3 regions of the Novosphingobium sp. BL-S-21 genome follow, and region 2 is predicted to be linked to each of the others. Evidence: riboswitches for the same ligand, from Rfam matches in the RefSeq annotation. Region 2 holds a riboswitch; each other region holds the start of a gene.

Region 1 (9,893 bases), on a different replicon from region 2:
GAGCAGGGACTCGCCTGCGATGCCGGCACGCTGGTTCCGGGCATCCGCGTGGCCATCGCCAAGGGCGGATTTCCGGCCGGCACCCGCGCCGGGGACGTGCTGCACCGCAGGATCGGCGCCTATCTAGTCACCCATCCGCATCTCGACCATGTCGCCGGCCTGGTGATGGTTTCGCCTGACGACAGCGCGAAGCCGATCCTGGCCCTGCCGGAAGTGAATGCCGCGCTGGCGGCCGATTATTTCAACTGGAGCGCGTGGCCCAACATGGGCGACCGCGGGCGGCCACCCTTGCTGGCACGCTATCATTACCAGGATCTCGATCCCGTCGCGGCGCCCGTGCCGGTCGCGGCGACGGGCCTGACCGTCACCGCATTTCCGCTTTCGCACGGCGGCGCCCTGTCCACTGCCTTCCTCATCCGCGCAGGGGAGCAGGCGCTGCTCTGCATGGGGGACACCGGCCCCGATGCCGTCGAGCATTCGACCCGGCTCGACGCGCTCTGGCAGGCCGTGGCGCCGCTGGTACGCGCCGGGCATCTGCGCGCGATCATCGTCGAGACGTCCTATCCCGACCCGCGCAAGGACGCCGAGCTGTTCGGCCACCTCACCCCGCGCTGGCTGCACCGCGAACTGGCGCGGCTGGCGCAGCTGTCGGGCGGGACGGGGGCGATGAAGGGGCTGCCCGTGGTGATCGGCCATATCAAGCCCTCGGTCGACGGCGACCCCGCGATCGCCGCGACCATTGCCCGCCAGCTGGCCGAGGGTGACGGCCCGCCCGTCCGCTACGTCATCGCCGAACAGGGCGCCGCGCTGGGGTTCTGAGCCCCATCCTGAAGAGGCGGCGCACGTCGCGGCGCACCTTGTTCCAGGCCATCCATGTGCCGGTGCCGCAGACGAACGTGACGGCGGCCAGCAGCGGCAGGACCACCAGGTCCCACCACGGGCGCCGGCGCAGCAGCGGCAGGTCCAGCCGGTGCAGGCCGTCCTGCAGCCAGCGGAACCCGCGCCCGTTACGGTCGACAGCGCGCAGGAGCCGGCCGCTCACCGGATCGATGTAGAGGCGCGTCGCCTCGGCATCGGCCAGAACGGCGCGCCAGACCGGAAGCGGCGCGGGGGAACGGGGGCCATAGTAGTAGGCGTCCTCTTCCTCCAGGAGTTCGAGCGAGGCGAGCGAGGGCCTGCCCGACAGCGCGGTGCGCAGCGCGTCCTCGCCGAAGAGAGCGGGCCTTCCGGCAGCGTCGAAGCGCTGCGACGAAACTTCGCCGTCCGATATCGGCAGGCCCGATACCAGCAGGAAAGTGCGCCCGCCGAGCGGAGCGGTCTCCACCCGCCGCGCGCCGCGCGGCAGGTCGCCGAGCGCGGAAAGCGCCTGGCGCACATCGCGCCAGTGCATCGGCCCGGCCAGCCGCCCGGCCTCGGCAGGGCCGGCCGCGGAATCGAGGAAGCCCCAGGGGTTCATCGAAAACAGGCCGCTCGCGACCCAGCTCAGGGTCAGCAGGCCGAAGAACAGCCCGAAGACATGGTGCCACCACCACAGGCCCTTGTAGGGGGAGCCGACAGTCCCGTCCCGCTTGCGCCGCAGCCGCGCGATACCGGCCCAGATGCCGGTGCCGGTGAGGAAGCAGCCGGAGAGCGAGGTCCAGACCACGACCTGGTTCCACAGCGCGCCGTCCTGCCGCAGGATCGTGGGGTAGAGCCAGTGCGGCACGGCGCCCAGCCAGCCCCAGAAGCGCTGGAAGCGGGTGGTCTCCTGCACCACCTCGCCCGAACGGCCCGAGATGTAGATCACGGTCCCGGCGGGATCGCCATAGTCGGCGCGGTAGAGCGGGGCGCTCTGCCGGTAGGTCTGCACCGTCCACTGGTCGATGCCGGTTTCGGACACAGCGGGCGCTGCGCCGCCGATCGCATGGCCGCGGGCGTAGTCCGCCGCGATCCTGGCGAGGTCGGCGCGCCCGGGCGGGGCCAGCTTGCGCCCCGTGGCCAGGTCGATGGCGTCTGGCATGGTCCGCATCTGCGCGATGGGGCGGTCGCCGGTGGCCGCGGAAACGATCCGCAGGACCGGGCGGCCGGCCATCATCTCGACGCGCGCGGAGGCGATCGGCAGGTCTGGCGCGAGGCCTGCCTCTTCCCACGCGGGATCGTTCCAGACCGGACCGGGCGGCAGTTGTAGCGGCGCCAGGCCCTGCAACTGCGCTGCCGGCTCCAGCCTCGGATAGTCCACGTAGATCATCACGAAGCCCGACAGGCACCAGAGGGTCATCAGCAGCCCGACGAAGACGCCGAGCCAGCGATGAAGGACGAGGATGGGGCGCGGCAGCAAGCTGCGGGGCAGCAGGCTACCGGGCGCCTTGGAAGGCTGAAGCGCGGCCACGGCGTCAGAAACTCAGGCCGTATTGCATCCGCAGCGTGCGCGGCACGCCCCGGTTGAAATAGAGGAAGCGGCTGTTGCTGCCATCGAGCACGCCCTGGTCGGTCGCGGCCGAAAGGTAGCCGCGCGTGGCATATTCCCGGTCGAGCAGGTTCTCGATATTGACGCCGAAGCGGTTCCGCCGCGCCGCCCCATCGACGTAAAGATAGGCGCCGACATCGAGCAGGGCGTAGTTGCCGTAGTTCCGCCGCCCCGCGCCGGATGCGGTCGACCAGACATCGCCGATCCAGCTGGCGTTGAGGCTCGCGCCGAAGGGCTGGTCTTCGGGCGCATAGGACAAGGCGGCCTTGGCATATTGCTTGGGGTTGCGGTCCAGCTGCGTCGATGCGCCCTTTTCGCGCACGCGGGCATATGTGTAGCTGGCCGAGATGCTCCAGCCGCCCGGCCAGCGCGCGTCGAGTTCCAGCTCCGCGCCTTGCGAGCGGACCTTGCCGTCGAGGTTGGCGTAAGTGCCGCCGGGGAAGGCGGGATCGTCGTAGACGCTGTCGATCATGTCCGTGATGCGCCGGTCGAAATAGGTCGCCTTCCAGCCCAGCGAGGCCGCGCCCAGCGGCAGGATGCCGCCTGCCGAGAGGTTGAGCGAAAGGCTCTGCTCCGCCTTGAGGTTCGGATTGCCCACCTCGCAGCAAGGGTCGTTGCCGTAGAGCTGCGAGGCGTCGGGCAGCACGAAGGCGGTACCGCCGTTGGCTTCCAGATAGAGCGCCTCGGCAAAGTCGTAGCGGCCCGAGACGTTCCAGATCGTCTTGCGCGCGCCGTCCGTGCGATTGTAGCGCAGGCCCGCCGCCAGGCGGCCCTTCGACGAGATCTCGTCGGTGGTGCGAAGCTGCAGGATCCCGGCGTGGACCTGCTCGCTGGTCGGCGCGATCAGCAGCACGTCGTCCCGGCCGCTGAAGTTCTGGAAGTCGTAGCCCAGCAGGTATTCCAGGCCGGGGTGCAGATGCAGCTTCATCACCGCGCTGCCGCCCCAGTCGCGGTAGCCCCAGAAGGTGCCGGCGGGGTAGATCACCTGGGGCTGATGGTCGGGCAGCGAATTGCGGATCTGGATGTAGGCGGTCTTCCAGTCGTGGAAATAGCCTTTCAGGAAGAACTGCACGCTGTCGCTGCCGGTGTAGTCGAGCCGCAGGCTGGCCACTTCCTCGTTCCGGTCGTTGCGGCTCTCGCGAATGCGGGTGGGGGATAAGTTGTCGAGCTTCGCCTCGGTATGCTGGTACTGCGCGTTGAGTGCGAGATCCGGCGCCAGCGCGTACTGGTACTTGAGCCCGGCCGACCACAAGTCGTAGCCGAGGTGCCGGTCGGTGAGGCTGGGCTGATAGGCGCTGTAGGGCAGGTAGCCTTCCGAGCGATTGTGCGAGGCATAGGCCACGAAGCGGTGGTCGCCCAGGGCGCCGCGCGCATAGCCGTCCAGGGTCGTGCCGCCCCAGCTGTCGACCGAGGCATTGACCTGGCCGCCCGGATCGTCGGAAAAGCTGCGCGTCACCACGTTGATCACTCCGGCCGAAGCCTGGGTGCCGTAGAACAGGCTCTCTCCGCCGCGCAGGACCTCGATCCGCTCGATCATGCTGGCGGGCAGCGTGTCGTTGGGCGAGGTGCTGCCGTACAGGCGGTTGTTGAGGCGGATGCCGTCCATCGTCCAGAGCACGTCCTGCGTGCGCGAACCCTGCAGCGAGACGTCGACGTAAGTGAATGGGCCATTGCGGCCACGCACGTAGAGGCCGGGTACCTGGTCCAGCGCCTTGGTCACGTCCACCGCGCCGCTGTTGCGGATCTGCCGTTCATCGACGGTGACGACGTCGTTGCCGTAGCGGGAGAGTTCCTGCGGCAGCGTCTCTTCCAGGCTCTGCCCGGTGACGACGATCGAAGGGCCATCCGCCTCTGCGGCATCGGCCTCCTGGCCTTCGAACTTCCGGCCCTCGACCTTCCCGCCATCCGCGGCCCGGGCCTGCGCGGCGCAGGCGAGAGTCAGCGCCGCGGCAAGCGCCGCGTGCGAAACGGTTGCGATCTTCATTTCATTCCCCTGCCGGGCGCCAAGCGAGCTTTTGGCAAGGGTCTGCCACTCGCGAACCCAGGCCCGCGAACGACCGGCGCGTCGACCGGCCGGGCGCCCGGATTCGGGACGACCGCTCAGCGCACCGTGCGGCCCTTGCCGCTGGTTCGTCGCTCAGACGGAAAAATCACCGTGCCCCGGCCATCCCCTGGACCAAAGCAAGAGCGACCGTACGCTGGCAGGTCTCCTGGCTCACGGGTCATCGCTCGATGCACGGCCTTCCCAGGCCTCGCAGGATTTAGCGTCCGGCCCAGTGGCTGCGGCAGGGGGCATTGCCCCGCCGCGTGATGTGCATCGCGCTCACCGCTTACAGTTGCAGGGACAGCCTCGGATTCAAGAGGAAGCCTCTCTCACCGTGTTCCCTATTAAGCCTCTTTCGAGGCACCAGCGCGATCATTACCCGCCCTCCTTGCGGAAATGGCGGACGCGATGAGCTAGCCGGGGCGTGCGCCCTGTGCAAGCGGGATGTGTTCGCGTGGGCGAAGCCGGCCAGAGCGCGCCCGTTCCGGTTCACGTCCGTTCCGAGCGGCGTTATCGCGGCGGTGGAAAGTCAGTCGTTCTTGTCGGGACGGCCGGAGCCGACGTCGTCGCGCGGCTTGCCCTTGGCGGTGCGCTGGGACTGCGCATTGGCGCCCGACAGCACCGGGCCGCAAGCGGCGGACTTGGCATCGCCCACGTCCACGAAGGCGAGCAGGCCCGCCACCGGCGTCGCCGCCACGGCCAGTCCAAGGCCCACCCCGGCGCGGCCGAGCAATTGCGGGCTGATGACCTGGAGGGAGGGCTTGGCGAAGCGGCCGCCGATGCCGACAGGCGACTGCCCGGAAAACAGGCTGAACTTCTTGCCGTCCGCGCGGAAGCCCATGTCGAGCGCCTCGGTGTCGAAGCTGAAGCCGCCGCGCCCGGTGATGACGTTTTTCGACGTGTCGATCAGGATCGGGTCGGCCGCCGCCGTGCCGCCTCGCACCGTGAAGGCCACCAGGCCGCAGTTGAGCTGGACGGGCTTCTTCAGCTTGCCCTCGAACATCTTGGAGGCGAATGTGCCGAGGTCCAGCTCGGCCAGCTGCACGTTGCGCGTCCAGAACGTGCCGCGGGGCATGATGAAGGCGATCCGGCCCGATGCCGAAGCGAGCGAATCGTGGATCGTGTCGCCGCGGCCTTCCAGCTTGATGCGGCCGCCGATCGTGCCGGTCGTGCCTGATTCCACCACGCCGTAGCCGGCCAGCAGACGGCCCATCGGCGTGGACTTGAGGCGAATATCGTAGCTTACGGCCGAGGGGCGCTGACGCGTGTCGAACACCAGATCCGAGGCGACATCGCCGCGCGCCATCGAGAATGTCAGCGGCGACAGGGCCAGTCGTCCCCGGTCGAGCGAGAGCTTCAGGGCGATGTTCTGCACCGGCACATTGCGTGAGCGGACCACGCCGACCTTCCAGTCCAGCCCGGCGTCGAAGCGCTGCATCGTCTCCACCGGCAGGGCGGCGTCCGGCAGGACGCGTTGGGCGCCCGCGCCGGTGGCGGCGGCCGCGGCCACGGCGCCTTTCGATGCCACGATGTCCGGGTTGTAGCCGATGAACGGCGCGGCATCAACGATGTCCAGCCGCCTGGTCGCCAGCACGGCATCCAGCCGCAGCCGCTCGGCATTGGTCACCGTCAGCTTGCCCGAAAGGTCGGACTGGCCGAACGTGCCGGTCATGCCGGTGAAGCGATAGGTCTCCCCGTCCTTCACCAGCTGCGCTTTCAGTGCGTAGCGGCGGGTCTGGGGAATGGCGACGTCGATGATGCCCAGCAGTTCGGACAAGTCGCGCCCGCGGGCGCGGACCTTGAGCGGCACGTCCTCGAAATCGGCGATGGAGGGCAGGGTGCCCGAGACGTCGACCTGGTTGTTCGCCGCCCAGGCCGTGAGTTCCAGGGCGTTGCTGCCGCGATTGACGGTGGCGTCGGGGGAGAGCAGCCGGGCGCTCACGCGGAACGGGGTGCTGCGCAAGGTGCCGTCGCCGCGCAGCGAGACGGCCTTGCCGATCCTGGCATCGGTGGAAGTGACGGGATCGACCACGAGATTGGCAAGCAGCGGCATCTGCGGGTCGAGATAGCGGACGCGGGTGTCCGATATGGTGGCGCGGTCGATCCGGGGGAACTCGAAGGGCTTGCCCCCGCCGCCGCTGCCGAAAGTCCAGCTGTTGCGGCCATGGGCCTTGTCCCATTCGAGGTCCACGGCGCCGCCCTGAAGGTCCAGCGTATGAACGTGGCGACGGCCGAACAGCAATGAAAGCGGGGCGATCCGCGCCTCGATATGGCGGGCGGCGAACATCTGCGGGCGGCCCGCCCATTCCGGGTTGGAGACGCTCAGGCCGTCAGCCAGGAACTTGATGCGCAGCGGTGCGAAGTAGAGCTGGAAGTCTCCGCCCACCCTTACCTGCCGCCCGGCGGCCGAGCTGGCAATGCGTTCGAAGGGGTGCTTCAGGAACCGGCCCTTGGTGATGAAGAGGACCAGCCAGGCCGCGAAGACCAGCGCGACGATCGCGATCAGCACATTGCGCAGGATGCGCAGCAGACGGGTGCGGTCCGGCCGCTTGCCCGGGCGGCGATGCCCCGTCTCTTCCCGTGCATGGTCCTGCACATCGATCTGCGCCGCTGCATCCATGTGGGCCTAAGCGCCGACGAGCCGTTTGGTTTCCCGGCAAGGCGCAAGTCCCGCACGTCCGGGCGAAAAATCCCCGAAAGAGCCCAATCGGGCGGAGCTGAGGGGACGGCACGTCATACCTTGGCATGGTTGCGCAGGCGCCGAAAACTGTCAGCTTCGTGGGCACCCTTCGCCAGGAGAGGGGTTTGAACCCTTCGGTGCCCCATTCGATGTCCCGACACGAGGTGAAACATGGCCAGGAACGTTGCCGAACAATTCATTGCCACGCTGGAAGCCGCCGGTGTCAAACGAGTCTACGGCGTGGTCGGTGACAGCCTCAACGGGCTGACCGATGCCATCCGCGCCCATGGCCGGATCGAATGGATCCATGTTCGCCACGAGGAAGTGGCCGCCTTCGCCGCCGGCGCCGAGGCTCACCTGACCGGCAGCATCGCGGTCTGCGCGGGAAGCTGCGGACCGGGCAACCTGCACCTCGTCAACGGCCTGTTCGACTGCCACCGCTCGCGCGTGCCGGTGCTGGCCATCGCCGCCCAGATTCCTTCGCCCGAGATCGGCTCGGGCTATTTCCAGGAAACCCATCCGCAGGAGCTGTTCCGCGAGTGCAGCCATTACTGCGAGCTGGTTTCCGATCCTTCGCAGATGCCGCGCAGCCTGGAAATCGCGATCCGCACCGCCATCGGCGAGCGGGGCGTCTCCGTCCTGGTCATCCCCGGAGACGTGGCGCTGAAGCCCGCCGCCAACGAGGCCTGGCCCAAGCCGCTGGGCCTGCTGCCCAAGCCGCCGGTGGTCGTGCCCGAAGAGGCGCAGCTCGATGCCCTGGCGGCCATGCTGGAGCCGGACAAGCGCGTGACCCTGCTCTGCGGCTCGGGCTGCGAAGGCGCGCACGACGAACTCCTGGCCCTGGCGGAAAAGCTCAAAGCGCCGATCGTCCACGCGCTGAAGGGCAAGGAGCACGTCGAGTACGACAATCCCTACGACGTGGGCATGACCGGGCTGATCGGCTTTTCCTCGGGCTACTACGCGATGATGGATACCGACATCCTGTTGATGCTGGGCACGGACTTTCCCTATCGCCAGTTCTACCCCACCGGCTCCGATGTGCGGACCCTGCAGGTCGACATCCGGCCCGGCCAGCTCGGCCGCCGGGCCTCTCTGGACCTGGGCGTGGTGGGAGACGTGGGGGCGACGATCCGCGCGCTGCTGCCGCGCCTGCCGGACAAGCCGGACCGCAAGCATCTGGACAAGGCGGTCGAGCACTATCGCCGTACCCGCAAGGACCTGGACGGGCTGGCCGAAGGCAAGCCGGGCAAGACGCCGATCCATCCGCAGCAAGTGGCCAAGGCGCTCAGCGACCTGGCGTCCGAGGATGCCGTCTTCACCTTCGATGTCGGCCTGCCCACGGTATGGGCGGCGCGCTACTTGCGGATGAACGGGAAGCGGCGGCTGATCGGCTCGCTCTGGCATGGCTCCATGGCCAATGCCATGCCGATGGCGCTGGGCGCGCAATGCGCCTTTCCCGGTCGGCAGGTGATCTCGCTATCGGGAGACGGCGGGTTCGCCATGCTGATGGGAGACCTGCTGACGCTGCGCCAGTACCGCCTTCCCGCCAAGATCGTGGTCTTCAACAACGGCACGCTGGGCTTCGTGGAAGTGGAGCAGAAGTCCACCGGCTTCCTGCCTTTCGGCACCGAACTCGACAATCCGAACTTCGCGGCCATGGCCGAGGCGATCGGCATCAAGGGAATCCGGCTGGAAGACCCGGCCGACGTCGAAGTCGGCCTGGCCGAGGCGCTGGCCCATGACGGTCCGGTGCTGGTCGATGCCGTGGTCGCCCGGACCGAGTTGCCGATCCCGCCCAAGATCAATGCCGAGATGGCCAAGGGCTTCACGCTCTACATGCTGCGGGCGGTGATGAGCGGGCGCGGCGACGAACTGGTCGATCTGGCGCGCACCAACCTCTGGCATTGACTGGGCGTCGCTGCGGCCGGCGCGGGAACGCCGGCCGCCCGGCGCGCCTTCAATAGACGCAAATCTTGCGGCTGGCACCCTGGACCCAGCAGGCGGGATCGCGCGGGCTGCGCGTGAAGGCGCCTTGCGGCACCATCCGCGCGCCGTTGTCGTAGTCCACCGTGATGCGGTTCGGCGCGGTCTTGTCCGCGTAGTAGGCCCGGCCTTCCACGTCGATGGCGAAGCTGCCGTCGCCGTTGCGGGGATAGAACGTGCAGACCTTGCGCGGATCGCCGTCCAGCACGCATTGCGCCGGGCGGCCCTTGCTGACGGTGCCGCCGTCATAGTCGGCCACCGGCTTCAGCGGGCTGCCGACATGGAGTTCGTTGCCATGGCTGTCCTTCACTTGCGCGCCCGCGGGTGCCGAAAGGGCGGCGGCCAGGGACAATGTCAGGGCCGGAAGGCGAAGCGCGCGCATGATGATTCTTTCAAGTTTCAGGGGCAGGTTTAAGGGGCGAAATTCAGGGGGCGGATACAGAAGGTTGACCTTCGCTGATCGCATCCCGGCAGGGGCGCGGGCAAGGGGTGAACGGGAAATGTCATGATCGGTGCGTGCCGGAGGGGCGCCGCTGTTTACGCGGCGCTGGGCGCGCCCTGGCGAAACCGTGCTTGGCCTGGTTGCCAAGCTCCTTTAAGGGGCCGGGCCAGTGGCCGCCCGGGGACCGGGATCGGCCCTGTGTGGCAGGTTTCGGACAGGCCCCGGGCACGACCAGCAGGAATTTTCGGATGACGGTTTTCAGATGATAGGCGCAAAAGACCTGATCCAGCTCGGCACG
Region 2 (9,893 bases):
GTATTCGGGGGTGAGGTCAGCGGGAAGCTGGCGCTGGTTGAGGCCGAGCGGATCGAGATCGGCAGCCAGGTGACCGCGCACGCGATATGTGCGGATCAGCATCATGGCGCGGATTGCGTCGGCCGCGGCTTCGTCTATGCGGGACTGGTCGACCTTCTGGCCGCCCTTTGCCGCTGCCTTCTCGATCTGGACCTTGAGCGCGCTGGGGTCGAGGCCCTGGGTCAGGTCGTCCTCGAACTCCGCTCCTACGAGCGGCCAGTTCTTGCGCTGCCAGCTCGGGCCGGCCTGCGGGCCGTCGAGGGCATCATCGGGGGTGAAGTCGAAACTTTCGTCGCCCATCGGGTGTCACCTTTTGTCGCGCCGGAAAACGGCCGGCGCTACCAAGCTAGATCTGGAACGATGGTCCCGATGGAGAGGGGGCCGTTTCGTTCGCATGGCGTCCGGCATCTCGAACGTGCCGGATCGCGTGTGGGTCCCGTGGCGGCGCAAATCCGAAGATTCGCGCCGCCCGCGGGGGATTGGGGTCAGGCGAGTTCCTTGAGGACTTCCACAAGGGTTTCACCCAGGAGCGACGGCGAGGCGGAGACGCGGATGCCCGCTTCTTCCATCGCCGCGATCTTGTCCTCGGCGCCGCCCTGGCCGCCCGACACGATCGCGCCGGCGTGGCCCATGCGGCGGCCCGGAGGCGCCGTACGGCCGGCGATGAAGCCCGCCATGGGCTTCTTGCGGCCGCGCTTGGCTTCGTCCTTGAGGAACTGGGCCGCTTCTTCTTCGGCGCTGCCGCCGATTTCGCCGATCATGATGATCGACTTGGTCTCGTCGTCGGCCAGGAACAGTTCCAGGACGTCGATGAAGTTGGTGCCGTTGACCGGGTCGCCGCCGATGCCGACTGCGGTGGTCTGGCCGAGGCCAGCGTTCGTGGTCTGGAACACGGCTTCATAGGTCAGCGTGCCCGAGCGCGAGACGACGCCCACCGAACCCTTGGAGAAGATGCTGCCGGGCATGATGCCGATCTTGCATTCGCCGGGGGTCAGGACGCCGGGGCAGTTCGGACCGATCAGGCGCGACTTCGAGCCCGAGAGGGCGCGCTTCACGCGGACCATGTCGAGAACCGGGATACCCTCGGTGATCGCGACGATCAGTTCCATCTCGGCATCGATCGCTTCCAGGATCGAGTCGGCCGCGAACGGCGGCGGAACGTAGATGCAGGTGGCGGTCGCACCGGTCGCGGCCTTGGCTTCGGCGACGGTGTTGTAGTTCGGCAGACCGATGTGGGTCGTGCCGCCCTTGCCGGGGGTCACGCCGGCGACCATTTGCGTACCATACGCAAGGGCCTGCTCGGTGTGGAAGGTGCCGGTGGCACCGGTCATACCCTGGGTAATGACCTTGGTGTTCTTGTTGACGAGAATGGACATAGGGGAATCCTAATTCCTGTTCCTGGTGTAGGCCGATTCCGGCTTGGGAAGCGCCTTGGCGCAAATTCCGCGAAGTGCAACCGTCCAGATCGTAAAATCAACGGCCGGATAGGCCGAAGCCCCGCCCACCCCGTGGTTCCACGGGGCGGGCGGGGCGTCTATCTTGGATCAGGCCAGAGTGCTGTCGATGCCCTTGCAGGCGACCAGCAGTTCCTTGACCGCGTCGACCGAGACCTGAAGGTTGCTCTTGGCTTCGCCGTCCAGCTCGATTTCGATGATCTCTTCGACGCCGTTCGCGCCGATCACGGCGGGCACGCCGACATAGAGACCGTCAACGCCGTACTGGCCATCGACATAGGCGGCGATCGGCAGGATGCGCTTCTGGTCGTTCAGGTAGGCTTCGGCCATGGCGATGCCCGAGGCGGCAGGCGCGTAGAAGGCCGAGCCGGTCTTGAGCAGGCCGACGATCTCGCCGCCGCCCGAACGGGTGCGCTGGACGATCGCGTCGATCTTTTCCTGGGTGGTGCGGCCCTGCTTGATGAGGTCCGGAACCGGGATGCCGTTGACGGTCGAGTACTGCACGACCGGCACCATGGTGTCGCCGTGTCCGCCGAGCACGAACGTGTTCACGTCGCGGATCGAAACGCCGAATTCCCAGGCGAGGAAGGTCGAGAAGCGGGCCGAGTCGAGCACGCCGGCCATGCCGACGACCTTGTTGTGGGGCAGACCCGAGAATTCGCGCAGCGCCCAGACCATCGCGTCGAGCGGGTTGGTGATGCAGATCACGAAAGCGTCGGGGGCGTTGGCGGCGATGCCTTCGCCGACCGACTTCATCACCTTGAGGTTGATGCCCAGCAGGTCGTCGCGGCTCATGCCCGGCTTGCGAGCGACACCGGCGGTGACGATGATGACGTCTGCGCCGGCAATGTCGGCATAGTCGTTGGTGCCGGTGATCTTGGCGTCGAAGCCTTCAACGGGGCCGCACTGCGACAGGTCCAGAGCCTTGCCCTGGGGCAGGCCTTCAGCCACGTCGAAGAGGACGATATCGCCCAGTTCCTTCTGCGCGGCGAGGTGCGCGAGAGTGCCGCCGATGTTGCCGGCGCCGATGAGGGCAATCTTCTTACGAGCCATGATGCTTGCTTGTCCTTCCCAAAGGCGGGACCAACGGACGAAAAGGCGGCCTGCTTTGTCCCGCTAAGGCAGGTGCCGGTGTTCAACGAAGGGCGGCCTACGCCCCCCGAACCGACATTGCAACCGGGAAAAGCCCGCGCGAAGGGCAGGCAGGCGAGTTTTTACTGATAATAGTTCGCAATTGCAATAGTGAGCGAAAATGCGCAGGAAACGGCGCCCTGAGCCAGGGTGGTGCGGCCGTTTCACGCAACAGACCGGGCGCAGATTGCATCCTCCGGGTGCTCTCCCGAGGGTGGCTCACTGTCTCGCACGTCCGGATGACAGGCAAGCGTCGCAGGGTGCGAGTCGGCCCGGATGAGGGGCGGGCGGTCGCGGCATGGCTCTTTATAGAGAGCGTGGACGTACCGGCCGTGTCGTGCCTTTTTCCAAATGTTGCGGCTTGCAGATCCTGCGGGCGGTGCTTGCCGAGGAGCCCGGTTGCGGACACTGTCCGCGTTCGTGCCGATCGCTCCTCCGTGACGGGCCGCCACGGCCTCGTCGCGCAATCGCTGGACTGACTTGCTTGCTGAAACCGCCCGGAAAGCCGACCTCCAGCCCTTTCAGTCCCGGTTTCAGCCCGCGGGCGCGCCTGCGGAGTTTCCTGTTCGCGGGGCGCGGGCTGCGCTGGCTGGTGCGCGACGAGCACAATGCCCGGTTGCACCTGGCGGCCTCGCTGGGCGTGGTGGTCGCCGGGTTCTGGCTGGAGATTTCCGCCGCCGACTGGCGCTGACTCGTGCTGGCCATGGCCCTGGTATGGCTGGCGGAGGCGTTCAACACCGCGGTCGAGGGCCTGTGCGACCGCATCCATCCGGAGTTCGACCCCGCCATCGGCCGGATCAAGGATCTGGGGGCCGGCGGCGTGCTGGTCGCTTCGATCGCCGCGGCCCTGATCGGGGTGCTGACCCTGGGACCGCCCCTGCTGGCCCGCCTGTTCTAGCGACTGGCAGGGCCTGAAGGCGGCGGGTAGGGCCTGAAGGCGGTTGGCCGGTTTCAGTCGTTCCTGGCGATCCGTCCGGCGAAGGCGTCGGCCATGCGGCGGTCGAGCTGGCGGCAGATGGCGATCCAGCGGGTGCATTCGCCGTCGTTGCCCGCAAGCCGCGCGGCGGCGGCATGGGCGCGGGCGTGGGCGGCGGCGGACAGGCCATGGCGGGCGAAGTGGCGCAGCGCTTCAGCCAGGATGCGCTGGTGCGGCGTGTCCGTGGTCGCCGTCGCGACCGGCTCGCGGCGGAGGCCACCGCGCAGGCCGGCGCCGTTGTCGTTCACCGCGCAGAGCGAAACCGACGGGCACAGCGCTCGCACCATCACCGGGCAGGAGACGTCCCGGGCGGCGGAAAAGCGGATTGCCATGGTAAAGCGAGCCTCTTGTTGGAAACGCTCGGGGGCTTGGCGTCTCTCCCGGTATTATAGGATGAAGCCGCTAAGTCTTGGTGTGGGGCTATGGTTGCTGAAACCTTGCAGTCGTTCCCGTGACGAATTGATGAAAGCGCCGGATCGCTAAAGGCGCCAACTTGCCCTCAGCGGGCCTGCTCCTGACGCGGCTGGGCGATCCACTTGCCCGAATTGGCATATTCCGGCCGCACGCCCTGGGTCTCGGGCAAGTTGCTGGCCTTGTAGAGCGACTCGCCCCCGCGTTCCCGCACGTCGCTGGCATAGACGGGCGCGCGCTCCGCACCCGTGGAAGGGGTGGCGGAGGGCATGGCGGGCGAAGGCGCAGCGGCCTGCCCGGGGCGGAGCGCCTCGGCGGTGCCGAAGCTGCGCTGCACGGCCAGCGGGTCCAGCGCGGCGGTGGCGAGGGCCGAGGCGGCGGACTCGTCGCGGCGATGCGGGGCGGCCAGCGGCTCGCCGCCGAAATAAGCGAAGCGGAACGCGGCAGGGCGGCCCGCGGCGCCGTTGAAGGCATAGAAGCGATGAGCGCCGATCGTGGTCAGATAGTGCAGGCTCGGGGCCCAGTAGGGATTGACCTGGATCGTGTGATAATGCGTCGCCAGCCCGATCGGCGTATAGACTTCGCCGGACAGCGCGGCACGGGCGACGGATTCGGCACGCTGCCAGAAGAAGCGCTGCGGCGCGCGGGCCAGCGATCCGTCGCAGGCGAAGGAGAACTGGCAGCCGGTCGGCCGCTCCGAACCCTGATAGACGACGCCGCAGACGGTCTTGGGATAGGCCGGATGGGCCACGCGGTTGAGCACGACCTGGGCCACGGCGCGCTGGCCGCCGTCGGGCTCGCTGGCGGCTTCGTAATAGATCGCCGCCGTCAGGCACTGGAGCGCGCGGCTGCGGTCCACCCCGGAATTGTCGATCCGCAGGGCGCGGGCGACCGGGCCGGGGCCGCTGGTTCCGTCATCCGCGTCGGAATGGATGCCTTCGCCTATCTTGAGCACGGGCTGTTCGGCTTCGAGATAGTAATAGGCAGAGCCGGGGAAGCTGGCGCCGGCCTGCTCGAAGGGCATGGGCAGAACGGGCGCGCCGCCGGTTTCCGTCCCGGAGGCGGTGAGGCGGTCCCAGGCTTCGGCCGGGGCGAAGGAAGGCGCGGCGAAGGCAGGCAGGGCCACGGCGACGAGCGCGGCCGAGCCGAGCGTCCAGCGCCGCCGCCTGCGTTGCAGCCGCTTGCGTCCGCCGCGCACGAAATGGCCCTGGAAATCGCGGGGGCGCGGCTCCCAGGTTTCGGTGCAGGCAGGAAGGGCGGCAGCGGTCACTCGGGTCCTTTCGGCGCATCGTCGGCCAGCGCGGATTTCGCGTTCCATCGGGTCATCGCGCATCTTGCGCCTAACCTGCTTTGCCGGGCGCGGCATCCCTGGAAATCGGCGCGTCCCGAAGCGGTACAGCGGGCAGCGATAGGCTGAATCGCTTAAGAGTTTGTTTGCGATCTTCCCCGGCGATACCGCCGCGCCGCCCTTTGCGCCGCTTGCCAATCCCCCCACTGCCCAGTATCGGCACTCGCGACGTCATGGGTGGCCCGGAGCCGGGCCCCGGGTTTCGTGAAAAGGGAACCCTGGTGGGAATTTCGGCGCAAGTCCGAAGCTGCCCCCGCAACTGTAACCGGGGAGCGCCCCTGCCACGCTATGCCACTGGGTCACACCGGGAAGGCGGCAGGCGGCGCGAAGATCCGGGAGCCAGGAGACCTGCCTTTGACGGTCGTTCCGCAGCCGGGCGGGGTGTCCCGGCATGCAGCGAGCACGCGCATGAGGAAAAGCGCGCGTCTCCGCCATGGACGGCAAAGTCGTTCAGGTTGGAGGAATACGCGTGAAGTACCTGTTTCTGCTGGGGACGGCTCTTGCCGTCTCGACCCCCGCTTTCGCGGATGAAGCCGCAATCGATAGTATCGTCGTCACCGCGACGCGCACCGAAACCCCCACCAGCGAGATCGGCCAGTCCGTCTCGGTCATCACCCGCGAGGATATCGAGCGCACCCAGGCGGTCACCGCGACCGACATCCTGGCCCGCCTGCCGGGCGTGACGTTCGCCCAGTCGGGCGGTTTCGGCCAGCCGGCCAGCGTGTTCATCCGCGGCGCCGAGAACGCGCAGAGCCTTGTGCTGATCGACGGCGTGCGCATCAACGATCCCGGCGACGTGGGCGGCGGCTTCGACTTCGGCAGCCTGACCGTCGGCCAGTTTGACCGCATCGAAGTGGTGCGCGGATCGTCCGGCGTGCTCTGGGGCAGCCGCGCGATCGGCGGCGTCATCAACCTCATCACCGCGCGCCCGACCGAGCAGTGGACCGCGCGCGGCCAGGCCGAATACGGCTGGCGCGACCAGAAGCAGCTCGGCGCCTCGGCGGCGGGCAAGGTCGGTCCGGTGGGCCTGACGCTGGGCGGCAACTGGCTCAAGGGCGACGGCTACTCCGCTTTCGACGAGCGCCTCGGCGGCCAGGAGAAGGACGGCTTCGAGAGCAAGAGCGCCAACGCCCGCGCCGAAGTGGAGCTGGTGAGCGGTCTTTCCGCCGATGCCGGGACGTACTGGACCAAGGCCAATTACGATTACGACAACACCGGCGCCGATGCCCTGAACGTGGGCCTGAAGCGCGACACCGTGGGCTATGCCAACTTGCGCTACAAGGGGCTGGACGGCCGCCTCAGCGCGCGCCTGGGCTATGGCCTCACCGATACGCGCCGCATCTCGGACGATGCCGTCTTCGGTCCCTACACCACCAATGGCCGCGCCGACCGTTTCGAGGGTCAGGTCTCCTACACCCCCATCGACATGGCCAGCATTCTCGTCGGTGCCGAGACGGAGAAGCAGAAGTTCTCCGACAATTACGGCTCGAAGGATTCGACCTCGATCGACAGCTACTTCGGCATGCTGACCCTGCGCCCCGTCACCGGGCTGACGCTGAACGGCGGCCTGCGCTATGACGACAATTCGGACTTCGGCCACAAGACCACCTTCTCGGCCAACGGTGCCTGGGTGATCGGGGGCAGCGAGGAAGCGCCGATCCTGCGCGCCAGCTATGGAGAGGGCTTCAAGGCGCCGTCGCTCTACCAGCTCTATTCCAATTCCGGCTTCCGCGCGCTCGATCCCGAGACGTCGAAGTCGTGGGATGTCGGCGTGGAGCAGCCCTTTGCGGAAGGCCACGGCACGTTCTCGGTCACTTACTTCGACCGCAAGACGAAGAACCTGATCGATTACGACCTGACCGCCTTCAACTACTACAACGTCGGCCGCGCGCGGGCGAAGGGCGTGGAACTGGGCATGCAGGTGAGCGACTGGGAAGGCTTCGACATGAGCCTTTCGGCCACTTACCTCGACGCCACCAACGAGGTGACCGGCACGCGCCTCGCTCGCCGTCCCAAGACGAACCTCTATGCCAGCCTGGACAAGCACTGGTCGGACGGCTTCCGCCTCGGTGCGGACCTGCGCGTGGGCGGCGGTCGCTATGACGACATCGCCAATACCTACTACCTCGGCGGCAATGTCGTCGTCGGCCTGCGCGGCGCCTTCGACGTGACGCAGAACATCCAGGTCTACGGCCGTGTCGAGAACCTGTTCGACGAACACTACGAAGTGGTGCGGACATATGGCACCCCGGGCCGCGCGGCTTATGCCGGGGTGCGGGTGAAGATGTGATCCTGTCGTCTGCCCTGACGACATCGGTTGGACGGGGCAGGCGCAAGGCCCGCCGGTTCCTTGTCGTGCTGGCTCTGGCTGGCTCGGCGGCGCTGGCGGGCTGCGGGGGCGGTGACACCACCGAGGCCGCCCCCGCGGTACCGGGCCACGGCGAGAGCGGGGCGGAGCGCCCCACCATCGTCTCGCTCAACCCCTGCACGGACGCCATCCTGGCCGAAGTGACGGATCCGGGGCAGTTGCTGGCGATCTCCAGCTATAGCCAGGATCCCGAGAGCAGTTCGATGCCGATCGCCCGCGCGCGCCGGTACCGGGCGATCTCGGGGACGGTGGAGGAAGTGGCGACGATCCATCCCAGGGTGGTCGTCGCCAGCGCATTCCTCGACCCCGCGAGCGAGGCGGCATTCCGGCGCCTCGGCTACCGGCTGGTGAAGATGCCGATCGCCTCGGACCTGGGAGCCGCGCGCGAACAGGTCCGCACGCTGGCACGGCTGGCGGGTCATGCCGCGCTGGGCGAAAGGCTGGTGGCCCGCATCGACGCCGCCGTGCGCCGCGATGCACCGCCGCCGGGCTCAGCGCTTCTTCCGGCAATAGTGTGGGAATCCGGTGGACTGGTGGCGGGTGACCAGACCCTGATCGTTGACATGATGAAGCACACCGGCTTTACGAATATTGCCGGCGCGCGGGGCCTTTCCCAGGCCGATTACCTGCCTCTGGAGCACGTGCTGGCGGACCCTCCGCGCGTGGTCTTCGCGGTGGGCGATCCGCTCGCCGAGGAGGACCGAATGTTGCATCATCCGGCGCTCTCCGCGCTGACCAGTACCCGGCGTTTCCTGCTCAGCCGCTCCATTCTCTGGTGCGGCGGGGCGACCATCCCGCGTGCGCTGGACGAACTGGCCGCCGCGCGCCGCGCGCTTGCGGAAACGGAGATGCCGCCGGCCCACGGGGCAGGCACCGCAACAGCCCCCGCGACAGGCACCGCAACAGGCCCCGCATCGGCCCCCGCAAAAGCCACCGGGCGGATCGTTTCCGCAAGACCATGAACCTGCGTTTCGTCCTGCTGCTGGTCCTCGCGCTCGTCGTCGCGGTGCCGCTGTCCCTGCTGGCCGGGCGGGTGTGGATCAATCCTTTCGCCCCGGAACTGCACAGCGCCTCGGTCATCCTGCTTCAGCTTCGCCTGCCGCGCGCGGTCCTGGCGCTGGTGCTGGGGGCTGGGCTGGGCGCGGCGGGTGCGGCCATGCAGGGGTATTTGCGCAACCCCCTGGCGGATCCCGGCCTGTTCGGCATCGCGCCGGGCGCGGCGCTGGGTGCCGTGCTGAGCTTCTGGACCGGCTATGCTTCGGCGCCGTGGATGCTGCCGCTCTTCGCGCTGATCGGCGCGGGCGGCGCCATGGCGCTGCTGGCGCTGATCGCGGGACGCGGCGGCGGCGTGGCGCTGTTCACCCTGGCCGGCCTCATGGTCTCCAGTCTCGCCGGCGCGCTGATGAGCCTGGCGATCAGCCTGACGCCTTCGCCTTTCGCCATGAGCGAGATCGTCACCTGGATGATGGGCTCGCTGGCCGACCGCTCCTGGCGCGAGGTCTGGATCGCCACGCCGCTGACGCTGGCCGGGATCGGCGTCATCCTGGCGGCGGGACGCGATCTCGACGCGATGACCCTGGGCGAAATGGCCGCGCGCTCGCTGGGCGTGGAGCCGCTGCGGCTCCAGGCCCTGCTGATCCTGGGCGTGGGCCTCGTCGTCGGTTCGGGGGTGGCGGTAGCCGGCATCATCGGCTTCGTCGGCCTGATGGTGCCGCACCTCGTGCGCCCGATGACCGACCGCAAACCCTCGTCGCTGATCGTGCCTTCGGCGCTGGCGGGGGCGCTGCTGCTGCTGGTGGCGGACTGCATCTGCCGGATCATGCCGCTGTCCGGCGGCGAACTGCGGCTGGGCATCGCGCTCAGCCTGCTGGGCGCGCCGTTCTTCCTGCGCCTGCTGCTGAAGATGCGCCGGGGCATGGTGGCATGAGCTTCGGCGCCGACAACGTCACGGTCGCCGGGCGGCTCGACGGGGTATCCCTCAATTGCCGCCGCGGCATGATCACGGCGATCTGCGGGCCCAACGGTGCGGGCAAATCGACGCTGCTTTCGGTGATCGCCGGATTGCTCAAGCCCGATGCGGGCAGGGCGGTCATGGGCGGCCGGGCGCTGGCGGCGGTCTCGCTGGCCCAGCGCGCGCAGTGGATCGGCTATCTGCCCCAGACGCCG
Region 3 (9,893 bases), on a different replicon from region 2:
AGGCCCCGCCCCTGTCCCGGCGGCGGTTCCTTGCGGCCCGCTACATAGTCGAAAAAGTCGCGGCCTTCTTCGGCGGTGGGAAATACGAATGTGGAAGTAAGGAATACCGGCGGTTTCACCGCTCCTTCGGAAAGGAGCGGGTCGTAGCCGTAATTGAGCATCAGGGTATCGGGATGAAGCCGATGGTTGCCGATGGACGTCTTGCTTTCGCGCGGTGCCGTCATGTCCCTCTCCTTTCCAATGCTCGCGGAGCATGGCTTTTTCCGAAGAGGTTAAACTGACAACTCTTCCGTGGGTTGCAGCAGGAGCCGGTGCTATCGGCGAACTTCGGAGGTTCGCGCCGAACCACTCGAATTCGGGCTGAAACCCATCTGGCTGAGCAGATCCATCAGCCGTTGCCCGTCTGCCCGGACGCGCTCTATCCAGTTCTCGTGGTCCATATGGCCAAGCGCGGAGCGCTGGAACTGCCCTGCGGCGCGCACCGAATCGCCCAGCAGATGTACCTGAAGAACGGCCGCGTCGCTGCGCCCCTGCTTGCCGAGCGACTCGTCCTCTCGCGAAGCGGGCCTTGCGACATGGCTCCGCGGTCCTGCGTAGATATCCACTTTTCCTGGCTCCCAATGGTGCCGGCGGCCGGTCAGCGGCGCGCCGAACTTGTCCTGTCCTGAAACGCGCCGGACGCGTTCGAGTTTCGGATGACACCCTTGTGAAGTGCGAAAAATGGCAGTTTTCCGCTTTTGCAGATCGCCTCGTCGGACGATCGTTTGCAGCCGGTCGCAAGGCAGCCGCCATTCACCGCCAGATGCACGGGGATGGGAACACCGGGCTTGACGATGCATTCTCAAGTAAATAAGTTGACAAACAAGGCCGCGAGCCGGCCTCCAAGAACTACCGCCCCTCAAGGGGCAGATTGACAGCGATCGAGCCAACCGCGACGCTACGTCACAAACGGGATTGGCCAGTGTCAAAATCGAAAGGGAGTATGGTTTCATGCCTCACAGCGATTTCCACGTCGTCCGCAAGGGCCTCGACTGGGCGGTAAGCCTTCATGGCGTGTTCCTGGCCGCATTCGAAAGCCAGCGAGCCGCACTCAACCGTGCCATCGATGCCGCGCATCAGGTGGGCATGAAGGGGCACAGCGCCAAGGTCCTCCTGATTGACGGTCAGGCCGATCCGCGAACGCACTGGGTCTTCGGCCATCACCCCTATCCGCCCACCGCGTAATCGAAGGCGGAAAGAGGAAGCCAGGATGTTCAAAGCCCTTTTCATCGAGCACCCGCGAAAAGTAAACGAAAGCTATGGGGAGCACTGGCTGGTCGCCAATCGCTTCGGCCTGCGCATGGTGGTGGCCGGCCTTGGGACCATGCTGCACGGGTTCGTTCCCGGCCTGCTCACCCATGCCGGCAGCGACATGGTTCGCAAGCTTCATGGCGAGATGGCCCGCCGGCAACAGGGGCTGCCCGTGAAGAAGCAGGAACGCGTCGCCGCCAAAACATGGCAACCGGAATACGAAATCTAGACACGTCGCCGATTTTTACCGCTCAGGACCATGCCGGAGAACGATCCTGACCGCCGGGGCGGATGAAATCCTTGTAAATAACGCCGACAACCCCTTCCGGCGCAACATCATCTTGAGCAGGCGGCGGTTCTCACGCTAGGTGGCTATCCATGAGCGACCTCGAGACAATGCCCGGACATCTGATCCGCCGCCTGCAGCAGATTTCCCTTGCGCGCTTTGCCTCGCGCATGGCGGAAGCCGGTCTCGATCTCACGTCCGTGCAATATGCGGCGCTGCTCACGCTTCGCGACCATCCCGGACTGGACCAGCAGACCCTCGCCGGCATGATCGCCTACGACCGCGTGACCATTGGCGGCGTCATCGACAGGCTGGTGCAGAAAGGCCTCGTAGACCGGGAAGTCAGCCCCACCGACCGGCGGGCGCGAGTGCTCATGCTCAGCAGTGCCGGACTGGTGACGCTCGATATCGCGGAGCCCTGGGTCGACAAGGTTCAGGACGATCTCGTCGTCCACCTGTCGCGCGACGAGCGCGATGTCTTCTTGAGAGTGCTCCAGAAAGCCACGCAGGCGGGCAACGAGATGAGCCGTGCGCCGCTCCGTCTCGTGGCCAAAGTGCAGAGTTCCTGAACCAGGCAGCTCTGCACTCCAACCGATTGAACGATCAGCACTTTGCCTTCTGCAGCACGCGCTCGGCCCAAAGTCCGAAAGCGAGGCCAATCGTCGCCCATAGCACCAGCTGCGTGCCGATGGAGGCCACGCGGAAGTTCCACAGAAGCACGGCCGGGAAGTCCGTGGGAACCTCGTTCACGGCAGGCAGCAGGAACTGCCCCAGGCCCACCAGGCCCAGATAGATCACAAGACCGAGCAGCGTCGCATCGAAACCGCGTCCCGGTCGTGCAAGGGCGCTCCTGATACGCGCTGCCACGACGGCCGCGCCGAGCGACAGCGCGATCATGCCGAAATAGGCGGCAGTGCGCAGGGCCACGGTTTCGTGCTTGCCTACGGCTGGCGGGGTCTGGGGATATTTGATCGCCGGTACCAGCACCACCAGCGCGAACGTCAGCGCGGCCAGCATGAGTGCGAAGCTGCGCGGGCCCAGATTTCCCATGCGGCCGTAGCCGTAAGCGAAGACGAGCGAGAAGATCCCGCCCACCGCAGCGCCGTACAGCACGAGCGCGGTCACCAGTCCCGCACCTTTCTGCGTATCGCGGCTGACGAGTTCCTCTTCCTGCGGCTCGGCCGGCGTGCCGGCGTGGGGCATGGCCATCCCGGCATGGCCGGACGGGGCATCATGCGCGGAGTGGCTTTCCTCGTAACCGATCGCCAGATCGATCTGCGGTTCGGCGAAGCCACGCGCAAAAAGCGTGGCGAGAAGCGCGCCCAGAATGCCGGCAAGCATCCCGCGCCAGAGCAAGTCCCTGGTCATGTGCACCGCCTCAGTGGCAGGGGAAGCCGAGGAGGTGACGCCCGTCGTGGACGAATTCGTGGACGTACATGCCCTGGAACAGGGAGAAGGCGCCCTGTTCGGTGCTGACGAAATAGATGAAGATGACGGCCAGCAGCGTGCCGAGCACGGCCCAGGGCGCGATGTCTTCCAGGGGAATGGCGTTACCGCCCTGCACGGGAATGAAAGCGTCGTCGAAAACTGCGGTGGAAACAGCCATTGTCATGCTCCTTGGCGGGATTGCGCGTCCCCGGAAAACCTGTTGCCAAGAAGGAAGGTCTGGCTCTCGACGGGACGGTTCCCGTGCGATTACAGTGGCGCGACCGCGCCGGATTCTCACCGGCTTCTTCGATACTCGACGCCGCTTCCTTAGGACCGCGCGGGCCGCGGCGTCAACGACCCCCCGGAATTTACCCTTGGCGACACCCCTCCTGCTGATCTGCATTGCCGCCACGGCGTCGAGCCGCGAAGGCCGGTTTCCCGAACCGGCGGAACCGCTGGATGCGGCAGGGCGACGCGATGCCGCCCTGGCCAGGTTGCCCCAACGCTACCACGCCGCGCTGCAAGCCAGCCCCGCCCGCGCCGCTGCCGAGACCGCCTCGGCGATGAGGCTTACGGCCAGGACCGAACCGGCGCTTGCCGATATCGATCATGGCGAGTGGCAAGGCTTGTCCTTCGCGCAGATCGAGGCGAGCGATCCCGGACAGCTCGGCCGGTGGCTGGCCGAACCCGCGCAAGGCGCGCTTGCGGGTGAAACACTGGATCAGGTTCGCACGCGGATCGGGGCATGGATGGACCGCGCTGCCGGCTCCGATGCGCCGACCTGCGCCATCACGCACCCGATGACGATCCGCGCCGCCCTCTCCCATGCGCTGGATCTGCCGCTGCGCGCAGCGCTTGCCATCGATGTGGCGCCGCTCTCCTGCACCGTTCTTTCCTTCAACCGGAGTTGGCGATTGCAGTCTCTGGGTCTTGCGGTGCGGGGCGTCCCCGGCTAATCGCCTCCGGGTTCGGGATGCCTTCTGGCGACCGGACGAAGATCGCGCCGGTGCCCCGCAAGGGGCTTAATACCGGAACGCGGTAAGGACGGTTCGCCGTCCCGATCCGCGGCTGTCCCTGCAACTGTAAGCGGCGAGCGCGATGCACATTCGCGGCGGGGCAAGGCCCCCACCGCAGCCACTGGGCCGGACGCTAAGTCATGCGAGGCCTGGGAAGGCCGTGCATCGCGTGATGACCCGCGAGCCAGGAAACCTGCCGGCGTCGATGTCGCTCTTGCCCGGGTCCAGGGAATGGCCAAGGCACGGTAACTCTTCCGTCTGAGCGACGTGATGCATGCGGCCGGGGCCGCAGCGGCATATCGCGTCGGGCGCCCGTGCGCCGGTCCGTCGCGGCGTGCCGCCATCGTCGCGCCCGCGACGGGACGTCCCGCCGTTTCAGGTCGCTGGCGCACGGGAGACGAGATATGAGCAAAGTTCCCACCACCGTCATCACCGGCTTCCTCGGCGCGGGCAAGACCACGCTGATCCGCCATCTGCTCCAGAACGCCAAGGGCCGCCGCCTCGCGCTCATCATCAACGAGTTCGGCGACGTCGGCGTCGACAGCGAACTGGTGAAGGGCTGCAATGACGAGGCCTGCCCGGAAGACGACATCGTCGAACTGGCCAACGGCTGCATCTGCTGCACCGTCGCCGACGATTTCCTGCCGACCATGCAGAAGCTGCTCGACCGCGAGAACAAGCCCGATCACATCATCATCGAAACGAGCGGCCTCGCCCTGCCCAAGCCGCTGGTGAAGGCGTTCCAGTGGCCGGATATCCGCACCCGCGCCACCGTGGACGGCGTGGTCGCGCTGATCGACGCCGATGCCGTGGCCGCCGGCCGCTTCGCCACGGACGAGGCCGCGCTTGCCGCAGCCCGCGCCGCCGATCCGATGCTGGACCATGAAAGCCCGCTGGAAGAACTGTTCGAGGAACAGCTCGGCTGCGCGGACATGGTCGTGCTCAACAAGACCGACCTCGTCGACGCAGACGCCCTCGCCCACGTCGAGACGCTGGTCTTGGCCGAGACGCGTCCCGGCGTGAAGATCGTGCGCGCGGACCACGGCGCGGTCGATATCGCCGCGCTGCTGGGCATCACCGCCGCTGCCGAGGACGACCTCGATTCCCGCCCCTCGCACATCGACGGGCTGGACGAGGATCACGACCATGACGACTTCGACAGCTTCGTTGTCTCCGGCGGTGATGTTGCCGATCTCGACGCCTTGCTCGCCCGCCTCGAGGACCTGATCGCGGAGCATGACGTGCTGCGCGTGAAGGGCATGGTCGCGGTCGGCGGCAAGCCGAGCCGCCTTGTCGTGCAGGCCGTGGGGCCGCGCATCCAGCACTTCTACGACCGCGCCTGGCTGCCGCAGGAAGCGCGCCGCACCCAGCTTGTGGTGATCGGCCAGAACGGGCTGGACCGCGCGGCCATCGAGGCCGGGCTGGCAGACGTTCTCGGCGCCGTGGCAGCGTGAAGCTTAGGCTCCCCTCCCCACTTCGTCATTGCGAACCCGCAAAGCGGGTGAAGCAATCCAGAGCCACGCAGAGCCGCCCTGGATTGCTTCGCTTCGCTCGCAATGACGAGGAAGAGTTCTGTCGCGGTGTCGGGGGGAACGCCTGATGCACCTGCTGTCCGCCACGCCGGGGACGATCTCCAACGGCGAGGAGGCGATCGACCTCGACCAGTCTCCCGGCGACATGGTGATCCTCACCGTGGCGGACAGCGAACTCGCCTGCTTTGCAAGCGCGGCGGCGCGGTTGCCCTCCGATGCTCCCAGCGTCCGCCTCGCCAACCTGCTGCAATTGCGCCATCCCTACTCGATCGACCTCTATGTCGATAAAGTGATCGCGCACGCCAAATTCGTGTGCGTGATCCTGCTCGGCGGCAAGAGCTACTGGGGCTACGGCATCGACGAGATCGCCCGCGTCGCGCGCGAGAACGGCATTGCCTTCGCCGCGATAGCCGATGGGCGAGAGGCCGATCCGGCGCTCGACCGCGCGTCCACCCTGCCCGCCGAAATGCGTGAGAAATTGCGCGACTATCTGCGGCAGGGCGGCACCGCCAATGCGCTCTCCTTCCTGCGCACCGCCACACGGGCCATCGGCCATGATGCGGGAGAGCCGGACGATCCCGTGCCGGTGGCCGATGCCGGGCTCTATCTTGCAGGCACGGAGCGCGCCGGGCTTGCCGAGGTGCAGGCCGGATGGGTCGAAGGCCGGCCGCTGGCGCTGCTGGTGTTCTACCGCGCGCTGATGATCGCCGGCACGCTCGACGCGGTGGACGCCATGATCGCGGCGCTTCGGGAACGCGGCTTCAATGTCGCCGCCGTCCACGTCCGCGCCTTGCGTGAGCCCTTCGCGGTGGATTGGCTGGGCGGCCTGCTCGGCGAAGTGGCGCCCGATGTGATCGTCAACGCCACCAGCTTCGCCTCCTCATCCGCAGGCGACGACCGCAAGCCCGGCATTCTGGAAAAGGCCAACTGCCCGATCCTGCAAGTCGCCTTCGCGGGCGTCGAGGAAGCCGATTGGCAAGGCGCCGCGCGCGGCCTTGGCCCACGCGATCTGGCGATGAACGTGGCGCTGCCCGAAGTCGACGGCCGCATCTTTACCCGCGCCGTCGCCTTCAAGGCGGCCGAGCGCTTCGACGAAGTGACGCAGTGCGGCATCGTCGTCCCCCGCGTCGCGGCGGACCGCGTGGATTTCGTCGCCGACCTCGCCGCCGGATGGGCCAGTCTGCGTCGCAGCGCCCCGGCCGAGCGCCGCGTAGCATTGGTGCTGGCGAACTACCCCAACCGTGACGGACGTATCGGCAACGGCGTCGGTCTCGACACCCCCGCCAGCGCCGCCGCCATCATCGCCGCGCTGGCCGCGGCCGGTTACGACATCGGTGACGCCCCACATGACGGCGCCGCGCTGATGCGGATCATGACCGGAGGCGTCACCAACGACCTCACCTCGCTCGACCGCGCCGGCGAAGTCTCCTTGCCGCTCTCGGCCTACCAAGCCGCCCTCGCCGCAGTACCGGAAAGCGCGCGCAAGGTCATGCTCGAACGCTGGGGCGAACCTTCCGCCGATCCCTTCATGCGCGACGGCGCGTTCCGGCTGCCCGTTCATCGCTTCGGCAAGCTCGCCATCGCGGTGCAGCCCGCGCGCGGCTACAATATCGATCCCAAGGCGAGCTACCACGATCCGGCCCTGCCTCCGCCCCACGCCTACCTCGCGTTCCATATCTGGCTGGCGCAGGACTTCGGCGCGCAGGCCCTCGTGCATGTCGGCAAGCACGGCAATCTGGAATGGCTACCGGGCAAGGCAATCTCGCTTTCGCGCGATTGCTTTCCGGAGATCTGCGCCGGGCCGCTGCCGCAGCTCTATCCCTTCATCGTCAACGACCCTGGCGAAGGCACGCAGGCCAAGCGCCGCATCAGCGCGGTGGTCATCGATCACCTCACCCCGCCGCTCACCCGCGCCGAGACGTACGGCCCGCTCAAGCAACTGGAAGCGCTGGTGGACGAATACTACCTCGCGGCCGGCATGGACCCACGCCGCCTCGATCGGCTGCGGCGCGACATTCTCGACCTTGCGCGTAGCCATGGCCTCGACCGCGATGCCGGCGCCAGCGGCGATGATGACGACGCGCTCTCGGCCATCGACAACTACTTGTGCGAGTTGAAGGAATTGCAGATCCGCGACGGGCTGCATGTCTTCACGCAATCGCCCGAGGGCCGGCTAAGGCGCGATCTGTTGGTGGCTCTGGCCCGCACACCGCGCGGCTACGATCACGCCGGCCAAGCCTCGCTGCTGCGGGCGATGGCGGCGGATCTGGGGCTGGACTTCGATCCGCTCGACTGCCGCATGGGCGATCGCTGGGACGGCGCGCGGCCGCAGACACTCGCAGCTGTTTCTGACGAGCCATGGCGCACGCATGGCGATACCGTCGAGCGGCTCGAACTGCTGGCGGCGGATCTGGTCGATACGCCGAGCGGAAACCTCGGCAGCGAGACCGCCGCCGTCCTTCACGCCATCGGCAGCGACCTCGCCCCCCGCATCGACCTTTGCGGCCCGCGCGAGGCCGAGGCGTTACTGGCCGGTCTCGATGGCCGCTTTGTCCTGCCCGGCCCCTCCGGCGCGCCGACACGAGGCCGCCCCGATGTGCTGCCGACCGGCCGCAACTTCTATTCGGTCGACACCCGCGCCGTGCCCACGGCGGTTGCCTGGGAACTCGGGCGCAAGTCCGCCGATCTGCTGGTGGAGGACTACCTCCAGCGCGAAGGCGAATACCCGCAGGCCATCGCCCTGTCGGCCTGGGGCACCGCCAACATGCGCACCGGCGGCGACGACATCGCCCAGGCTCTCGCACTGATGGGCGCCCGCCCACGCTGGGACTGGACTTCGGGCCGGGTGGTCGGCTTCGAGATCATGACCGTGGCCGAACTCGGCCGCCCGCGCGTGGACGTGACCTTGCGCGTCTCCGGCTTCTTCCGCGATGCCTTCCCCGAGCAGATCGACCTGATCGACAGCGCCGCGCGCGCCGTGATGGCACTCGACGAGCCGCTGGGTGATAACCCCGCCGCAGAACGCCACCGCGCCGAAGCCGCCGCTCTTGTCGAGGGCGGCGAGGCCGAAACCCAGGCTACCCGTCGCGCCGGTGCGCGCGTGTTCGGTTCGAAGCCTGGCGCCTACGGAGCCGGCCTTCAGGCCATGATCGACGAGAAGATCTGGCACGAGCGCGGCGATCTGGCGGACGTCTACCTTGACTGGGGCAGCTACGCCTACGGCAGCGGCGTCGAAGGCAATGCCGAGCGCGGGCTGTTCGCAGCCCGCCTCGCCTCGGTCGATGCCGTGGTCCAGAACCAGGACAACCGCGAGCACGACTTGCTCGACAGCGACGACTATTATCAATTCGAGGGCGGCATCGCCGCCGCCGTCGAGCATCTGAAGGGCCGCGCGCCGCTCAGCTATCACAACGACCACAGCCGCCCCGAACGCCCGGTGATCCGTACCCTGGAGGATGAGATCGGCCGCATCGTGCGCGGGCGCGTCACCAACCCCAAGTGGATCGCCGGCGTGATGCGGCACGGGTACAAGGGCGCGTTCGAGATCGCCGCCTCGGTCGACTACCTCTTTGCCTTTGCCGCCACGACCCATGCGGTGAAGGACCACCACTTCGACGCCGTCCACGCCGCTTTCATCGAAGACGAGACGGTGCGCACCTTCATGGCCGAGGCCAACCCCGCCGCCTTGCGCGAAACCGCCGCGCGGCTGGCCGAAGCGCAGGAGCGCGGCCTTTGGAAACCCCGATCCAACAGTGCGGGCGTGATGCTCGCCGAACTCTCTGGAGCATGATCATGGTGCAGCGTACCGACGAACAGCACGCCGAGAAGATGAAGAAGAAGCAGGCGGCGCATGACAAGATCATGGCCGGCAAGACGGTCGAAAAGGGCCTTCTGGTTGTCCACACCGGCAAGGGCAAAGGCAAGACCACCGCTGCTCTCGGCATGGTGGTGCGCATGATCGGCCACGGCAAGAAAGTGGGCGTCGTCCAGTTCGTGAAGGGCGCGATGACCACCGGCGAGAAGGTGGTCTTCGATGCCTTTCCCGATCAGGTGGAATTCAAGCCGATGGGCGAAGGCTTCACCTGGAACACGCAGGACCGCGCCCGCGACATCGAGCTTTCACGTGAGGCGTGGGAGGAAGTGAAGCGCATGATCGCCGACCCTGCTTACGACATGGTTCTGGCGGACGAACTCAACATCGTGCTGCGCTACGACTACCTGCCGCTGGACGAAGTGCTGGAAGTGCTGACTGCGCGCGGCGAGATGAAGCATGTGATCGTCACCGGCCGCAATGCGCCCGAGGGGCTGATGGAGGCGGCGGACCTCGTGACCGAGATGACG

What was found. A riboswitch is a leader RNA that binds a small molecule or an ion and turns the genes downstream of it on or off. The one in region 2 is predicted to bind cobalamin.
Region 1: linked by a shared signal. The riboswitch ahead of ACZ1J6_RS00720 (TonB-dependent receptor plug domain-containing protein) and the one ahead of ACZ1J6_RS08465 (TonB-dependent receptor domain-containing protein) in region 2 are both predicted to bind cobalamin.
Region 3: linked by a shared signal. The riboswitch ahead of cobW (cobalamin biosynthesis protein CobW) and the one ahead of ACZ1J6_RS08465 (TonB-dependent receptor domain-containing protein) in region 2 are both predicted to bind cobalamin.

The regions. Positions count from the first base shown of each region.
Region 1 covers NZ_CM145495.1:178,130-188,022, forward strand. Annotated here, with positions in the region: gene ACZ1J6_RS00710 (MBL fold metallo-hydrolase) at 1-819, shown strand, start outside; gene ACZ1J6_RS00715 (PepSY domain-containing protein) at 785-2,368, opposite strand; gene ACZ1J6_RS00720 (TonB-dependent receptor plug domain-containing protein) at 2,373-4,430, opposite strand; cobalamin riboswitch at 4,630-4,871, opposite strand; gene ACZ1J6_RS00725 (AsmA family protein) at 5,020-7,110, opposite strand; gene poxB (ubiquinone-dependent pyruvate dehydrogenase) at 7,342-9,078, shown strand; gene ACZ1J6_RS00735 (hypothetical protein) at 9,128-9,535, opposite strand; gene ACZ1J6_RS00740 (hypothetical protein) at 9,858-9,893, shown strand, end outside.
Region 2 covers NZ_CM145496.1:7,696-17,588, forward strand. Annotated here, with positions in the region: gene ACZ1J6_RS08435 (2-oxoglutarate dehydrogenase E1 component) at 1-339, opposite strand, end outside; gene sucD (succinate--CoA ligase subunit alpha) at 525-1,415, opposite strand; gene mdh (malate dehydrogenase) at 1,584-2,546, opposite strand; partial or broken gene ACZ1J6_RS08450 (diacylglycerol kinase family protein) at 3,109-3,522, shown strand; gene ACZ1J6_RS08455 (hypothetical protein) at 3,576-3,932, opposite strand; gene ACZ1J6_RS08460 (cell wall hydrolase) at 4,100-5,281, opposite strand; cobalamin riboswitch at 5,518-5,729, shown strand; gene ACZ1J6_RS08465 (TonB-dependent receptor domain-containing protein) at 5,829-7,649, shown strand; gene ACZ1J6_RS08470 (ABC transporter substrate-binding protein) at 7,646-8,689, shown strand; gene ACZ1J6_RS08475 (FecCD family ABC transporter permease) at 8,686-9,654, shown strand; gene ACZ1J6_RS08480 (ABC transporter ATP-binding protein) at 9,651-9,893, shown strand, end outside.
Region 3 covers NZ_CM145495.1:1,087,061-1,096,953, reverse strand. Annotated here, with positions in the region: gene ACZ1J6_RS04315 (cystathionine gamma-synthase family protein) at 1-224, opposite strand, end outside; gene ACZ1J6_RS04310 (hypothetical protein) at 315-839, opposite strand; gene ACZ1J6_RS04305 (hypothetical protein) at 991-1,224, shown strand; gene ACZ1J6_RS04300 (DUF6356 family protein) at 1,250-1,519, shown strand; gene ACZ1J6_RS04295 (MarR family winged helix-turn-helix transcriptional regulator) at 1,669-2,145, shown strand; gene ACZ1J6_RS04290 (CbtA family protein) at 2,180-2,944, opposite strand; gene ACZ1J6_RS04285 (CbtB domain-containing protein) at 2,955-3,182, opposite strand; gene ACZ1J6_RS04280 (histidine phosphatase family protein) at 3,379-3,960, shown strand; cobalamin riboswitch at 3,993-4,235, shown strand; gene cobW (cobalamin biosynthesis protein CobW) at 4,425-5,474, shown strand; gene cobN (cobaltochelatase subunit CobN) at 5,620-9,342, shown strand; gene cobO (cob(I)yrinic acid a,c-diamide adenosyltransferase) at 9,345-9,893, shown strand, end outside.